One region of the Lactococcus taiwanensis genome, then DNA from elsewhere that is predicted to be linked to it. Evidence: predicted binding sites of a transcription regulator. Region 1 holds the regulator's gene; the other holds the start of a gene.
The links. The regulator HrcA, encoded in region 1, represses chaperone genes, less so after heat shock. The targets are predictions, from matches to a motif close to TTAGCACTCNNNNNNNNNGAGTGCTAA.

Region 1 (3,426 bases):
GTGCACACGAGAGAACAGCACAAACTAATAAAAATGCTGCTCTCTTAAAAGACTTACCCGATGCGAAACGTTCAGATTGGGAACTTGTGCTCGTCAGTAGGGATTCTCCTCAGCCTGAAATGAATCCTGATTTAGCGACGGTTGGTAATATTCAAGTAGACCAGCGAATTGTCCAGTCAACTGAACAGTTCCTTGCTGCTGCACAGAAAATTTCACCTGCAGAACATCTCATCTCTGGCTATCGTTCAGTAGCTTATCAGAATACTCTTTACGAAGGTTACATTAAAGATGAGATGGAAGGGCATGGCACCGTAAATACGGATGGATCGACGATCTCGCGAGAGCAAGCGATAAAAAATGTTCAGACTTACTCCCAACCTCCTGAAAGCTCTGAGCATAATACAGGTCTTGCTATTGATATGAGTGATATTGATAGTTTAAATGAGAGTACTGTAGCTCAGCAAGTAGCAGAACTAGCGCCTGATTATGGTTTTGTCTTGCGTTTTCCCAAAGATAAAAAATCTACTACAGGAGTAGACTATGAAGATTGGCATTTTCGTTATGTGGGAGTCGAAAACGCTAAATACATGACGACACATCATTTGACGCTTGAAGAATATCGAAGCTTGCTCCCTGATTAAAGATGGGTTATGCAGGTAAGAATTTAGAGGAAAGAATGCTACTTAAGATACGCTTATTACTTACTATTAATGTGGGTTTGTTTCTTTATACGGTCATGCTTTGTGTCCAAAAGTTGAAAACTTACCCTAATTTTTTTACAGATTTCTTTAATAATTTTGCTAGTAATACAACAAACCTTACCGCTCGCTGGCACTTTTCGTTCTTGAGTTGGCGCAGCTTGGTGTTCTTAGTCATTCTTGTAGCCCTTCTCTTTTTACTCTTAAAGTTTTGGCGGGTAACTTTTGTCCTTCTCGAAGTGATAGCAGGATTTCTTTTGTTAGATTATTTCCTGCTCCTTTTTCAAAAGCAAATCGACATGTCAGCGTTTTATCCCTTTATTGTTCTAATTATCGCTTTGATGAATATTTGGCATAACTCCAAGGTTTTGAAGCTCTTATAAAAGATAAATTAGCACTCTTGTCAAAAGAGTGCTAATTTTTATGACTTTTTCCTTGACAAGGACTTCCCAAAGGGTTATAATAAATTTGTTAGCACTTAGAGCTTTAGAGTGCTAAGTGATAAAAGAGGCTACAACGAAATGCTTTATCCTTTTGTTGTCCAGATGTTAATGTTCCTTATGTTAGGAGCGAAAGGAGTCGTCAATGATTACAGAACGTCAAAGACAAATCTTAAATCTGATCGTTTCTCTTTATGCAAAAGATCATACTCCTATTGGTTCAAAATCATTGCTTGACAGTATTCAAGCATCTAGTGCAACCATCAGAAATGATATGAAGGCATTGGAAAATTTAGGACTGATTCAAAAAGAACATTCCTCCAGTGGACGTGTTCCGAGTGTGTCAGGTTATAAGTACTTTGTAGAAAACGTCATTAAGCTAGACCAGTTTAGTCAAAATGATCTTTTCAAAGTAATGAAAGCCTTTGATGGGGAGTTATATCGATTAACTGATCTATTTGAAACAGGTGCAAAAATTTTATCCGAACTTACGGGTTTAACAAGTTTTGTACTCAACGTTCCGCAAAAAGATCAAGAGTTAGTATCCTTTGAAATGGTCATGTTGGACAGTCATTCTGTCCTTGCCGTCATTACTTTGGGCACAGGTGAAGTGAGAACGAATCAGTTTATACTTCCAAAATCGATGACCGAAGCTGACATTGGCGTGTTTACCAATCTCGTCAAAGAGCGGATGGTGGGTAAAAAAGTAATTGATATCCATTATATCTTACGAACAGAGATACCTCAGATTGTGCAACGCTATTTTAAAGTTACCAGCGAAGTTCTTGGATTATTTGAATCAATCTTTTCTGACCTGTTCGTTGAGCATTTAACGGTTGCAGGTCGGAAAAACATTTTTGATTATGCGACAGATAATTTAGGTGAGCTTTATAAATTATTTAGCGATGATCAAAGAATGTTGCAAGAGATTAGAGAGCTTACTAACAACGACGAAATGCGTGCCGTTAAGTTCGAAAATGATGAAAAGTATATGAAAAATCTAACGATTATATCGCAAAAATTTGTCATACCTTACCGTGGTTTGGGAACATTAACAGTAGTTGGACCAGTTGAGATGGATTATCAACGAACGCTTTCAACACTTGATTTGGTCGCGAAAGTAATCACGATGAAATTAAGCGACTATTATCGTTACCTTGATGGTAACCATTATGAAATTAGTAAATGATAAAAAAGTTATTTAAAAAAGGAGGGCGTATGTCCGAAGAAGCAAAAGAAGAGATTAAAAATGAACAAGCGGAGGAACAAGTCACAGAAGAATTGACTGAAGAAGCGCTTGAAGATATTGTTGAGGATGAAATTTCTGAAGTTGAAGCAGCACAAAAGCTTGCGGATGAGTGGGAAAATAAATTCCTCCGGGTTTCTGCGGAAATGCAAAATGTACAACGTCGTGCAAATGAAGAACGTCTCCAACTTATCAAGTACCGTTCTCAAGATTTAGCTAAAAAAATATTGGCTTCCCTTGATAACCTTGAACGTGCACTCGCTGTTGAAGGTTTGACAGAGGATGTCAAAAAAGGCCTTGAAATGGTCCAAGAAAGTTTAATTTCAGCCCTTAAAGAAGAAGGTGTTGAAGAAGTTTCTTATGAAAGTTTCGACCATAATCTTCACATGGCTGTTCAAACTGTCCCAGCGGATGATGAACATCCGGCTGATACAATCGTGCAAGTTTTCCAAAAAGGTTATCAACTTCACGAACGTTTACTTCGTCCAGCAATGGTTGTCGTTGCACAATAAAATAAAAAATAAAATGACCGCAAAGTCGTTAAACTATCCATAAGTAATAAGAAAAGGAGATATAAATATGTCTAAAATTATCGGTATTGACCTTGGTACAACAAACTCAGCAGTAGCAGTTCTTGAAGGAACTGAATCAAAAATTATTCCAAATCCAGAAGGAAATCGTACAACACCTTCAGTTGTAGCCTTCAAAAATGGTGAAATCATTGTCGGTGACGCTGCAAAACGTCAAGCAGTAACTAACCCAGAAACAATCATTTCTATTAAATCAAAAATGGGAACATCTGAAAAAGTTTCTGCAAATGGTAAAGAGTACACACCACAAGAAATTTCAGCAATGATTCTTCAAAACTTGAAAGCTACAGCAGAAAGCTATCTTGGAGAAAAAGTAGAAAAAGCGGTTATTACTGTACCTGCATACTTCAATGATGCGCAACGTCAAGCCACTAAAGATGCTGGTAAAATTGCTGGTCTGGAAGTAGAACGTATCGTTAATGAACCAACAGCAGCAGCTCTTGCTTACGGTC
Region 2 (3,426 bases), 860 kb from region 1:
CGTTCTAAATCATAGACCCCTTTTAGTGCTTCAATCAAATCGGAACGTTCAAAGAAATGATCCAAAAAGAGCTGTACGATTGCCATCCGTTTAGCTATGGCTACTTCAGAAATCAAAGGGCGCTCAATCCATGTGCGTAACATTCTGGTTCCCATGGCCGTCTTCGTCTCATCTAATAACCAATAGAGCGTGCCATGCTTTTTATTTTCTCGTTTATTCACTGTCAACTCCAGAGAAGTTTTAGTGGCAAAATCCATCTGCAAAAAGTCTTTAATCTCGTAATGCTCAACCTCTTGTAAATGGCTCAAGTCTCTCATTTGTGTACGCTTGACGTAAGCTAACAGCTTCAAAGCTACCTGTTCTTCAATGGCAGAGAGGTCCCCATGCTCCATCTGGAGTGTTTCAGGTAGGTCAAGTTGCTCCGAGAGCAGCAAATTCATTTGCTTATCCAAAATCTTTTTCTGGGACTCATCTAATAAAAATCCGATGACCACTTCACGCGCTTTGAGTGAGGCAATTTCGCCCACTACTGCAGAAAAATCTTGCAAGACCGTTACCTTAAATTCGCCTGTGGACAAATCCATATATGACAGGGCAAAACGCTGTTCTTGCTGCTCAATAGCAACTAGGAAATTATTGTCCACAGCATTCGCATGATCAATCGTTGTACCAGGTGTGATGACCTGTGTCACAGCACGTTTCACGATTCCTACCGCTTTTTTAGGGTCCTCCATTTGCTCCGCAACTGCTACTTTGTAACCCAAATTAACGAGTTTATCGATGTATTCAGTTGCGGCGTGATGAGGGACGCCTGCCATTGGTATGGGCTGTGCAGAATTCTTATTGCGAGAGGTCAGCGTCAGCTCTAAGATTTGCGCGGCATTAACTGCATCCTCATAGAAAAGTTCATAAAAATCGCCCATCCGAAAGAGCAAAAAAGCATCTGGATAATCTTTTTTGATATCCAAGTACTGTTGCATTCCTGGTGATATTTTCTCAGCCATTTCTCTCTCTTTTCTCGTTATTTTTCACTGACCAAGTGGTCAGTAATTGCTTTATAAGTTTTTATTACTGACAGGCTGGTCAGTAAGCACTTTACTCATCCGTTTTTAAAAGACTATTCACTTTTTCCTCAATTTGACCGGTTACATACTGAACTAAATCATTAACATTTTCCAATTTCATCGCATAATCTTCCACGATAGGATGATGTTTAATTTTTTTTTCCAGCTTTTGTGCCGCCTGAGCAGTCTCTTTATAAGCCTGACTTTTTCCTATTTTTTGGTAGAGGGTAGCCTCTTTTTGTAATTGTTTCATTTCTTCTTGGGTTTCAAAAAGTTCCTTCTCAGCCATCAAATGGGTTTCTGCTTTTTGAAAGTCCTGAACATAGTCTAACGTTTTTATTTTATGGACCAGACGCTCTACCTGACGGTCATATTCCTGCTTAATATCCGTCAGCTCTGACGATGGCTTTACCTCTTTTTTACTATTCATCATTAAATCCTCATGACTTCTCCGCTTAATTATAACATTTTTTGACCAATCCATCAGTAGCCTTACGATAAAGGAATTAGCACTCTCTGTATTGAAGTGCTAATTTTTGAGCTTTTTTCTTGAAAGTTTGACCAATACTGACTATAATAGAAGTGTAGGGTTAAGAGATAACCCAAAGGATAACTGGAGTTTCACCCCAACAAAACACTAATCGTACTGCTTTTTTGGCGGTAGAACTCCCATCTTTATTATTAGAGGAGGTATTACAATGTCAAACGATTTGATGAACAATCAAAACAATTGGATGGATTTTGGAGATGATTTCTTTAATCATTTCGGTCGAAATTTCTTCAAAAATGGCTTTAGTTTTCCTGCTTCTAACCGTCAAATGACGATGAAAACAGATGTTTCCGAATCAGATACGGCTTACAGCGTCAAAATTGATTTGCCTGGCTTAAAGAAAGAAAATATTGCGATAGAATACGAGAACGGTATACTGAGTGTATCTGGTAAACAAGAAAAAGCCAATGAAGAAAAGAATGAGGATGGTGAAATCATCCACAGCGAACGCTACTATGGCTCTTATAGTCGTTCTTACCATTTGCCAAATGTTGAGCGCGATCACATCACAGCCAAGTATGACGGTGGTGTCCTGACGCTCAACTTACCAAAATCGTCCTCCACACAAAGCACGCATCGGATTGAGATTCAATGATGACGTCTTTTAAATGAAAAAGTTACTGATAGAGCTGTCAGTAACTTTTTTGCTTATTTTGGAAGATGTCCTTGATCCCACCACAGTTTAATCAAAGCTTGCGTTCCATCATTTTCAAAGCCTTTGTCAGCGAGCTGATCGTAAAGCTTCTTAGCTTGAGCAGTGGCTGGAAGTTCCAGCCCCATCTTTTGCGCTTCAGCAAGGGCAATTCCTAAATCTTTGATGAAATGTTTAACAAAAAATCCTGCACTGTAATCTTCGCGTAAAATGCGCGGTGCATAATTGGCAAGTGACCATGTGGCACCAGAACCGCCACCGACTGTTGTTAATACTTTTTCCAAGTCTAGTCCTGCTTTTTGAGCATAGACAAGTAGCTCTGTCATCCCCGTCATTGTTCCTGCAATACAAATTTGATTAGCCATTTTAGTGTGCTGACCACTCCCCGCGGGACCTTGGAGCGTAATGGTTTTCCCCATTGCTTCAAACAGCGGATAAGCCTTATCATAAGTAGTCTCATCTCCACCCACCATAATGGTTAAAGTAGCTTTTTTAGCTCCTAAATCCCCACCAGAAACAGGCGCATCAAGCGCACTTGCCTCTTTTTTAGCAGCTTCTGTGTAAATCTCTTTAGCCAAAGTAGGTTCAGTCGTAGTCATATCAATCAGCACCTTACCCGAAAGCTCATTTTGAAAAATGCCCTCCGTCCCAAAGTAAACTTCTCGTACATCCTTCGGATATCCTACAATTGTAATTACGAAATCAGCTTTTTCAGCTGCCAATTTTGGACTTTGTGCATAGCTCGCTCCACGTGCTACTAAGTCATCTGTTTTCGATTTTGTTCGGTTATAGACAATTAAGTCATGACCAGCATCCATCAGATGCCCTGCCATTGCAGCTCCCATCACGCCTGTACCTATAAATGCGATTTTTGCCATATCTGTTCCTTCTTTCCTCGCTTAATTTTGAATATCACGTCGTTTTCTTGCCTTAGGTCCCCGCAAACGTTTAATTTTTCGATTGCGGTAATCCTCAAGCTGATACGTTTTTAATAATTTTTCAATCGCCCCACGGGACTGACCAGTCATGGCTCCTATACTCGATAAGGAACGCAGTGGCTGCTCATCAATGAGGGCTTGCAATGCTTCTTTCGTTAGTCTTTGCAAACTTTTATATCCCTTCTTATTTATACAAAAAACAGTTGGCACCCAGCCAACCGT

Region 2: JW886_RS00740 (Hsp20/alpha crystallin family protein) is a predicted target of HrcA. The motif match lies at 1,571-1,597, and genes of this name have one in related genera.

The regions. Positions count from the first base shown of each region.
Region 1 is NZ_CP070872.1:1,005,349-1,008,774, forward strand. It holds gene JW886_RS05020 (M15 family metallopeptidase) at 1-641, shown strand, start outside; gene hrcA (heat-inducible transcriptional repressor HrcA) at 1,284-2,327, shown strand; gene grpE (nucleotide exchange factor GrpE) at 2,357-2,896, shown strand; gene dnaK (molecular chaperone DnaK) at 2,964-3,426, shown strand, end outside.
Region 2 is NZ_CP070872.1:141,948-145,373, forward strand. It holds gene mutS (DNA mismatch repair protein MutS) at 1-1,004, opposite strand, end outside; gene JW886_RS00735 (YlbF family regulator) at 1,096-1,497, opposite strand; gene JW886_RS00740 (Hsp20/alpha crystallin family protein) at 1,763-2,209, shown strand; gene JW886_RS00745 (NAD(P)-dependent oxidoreductase) at 2,263-3,144, opposite strand; gene JW886_RS00750 (hypothetical protein) at 3,166-3,372, opposite strand.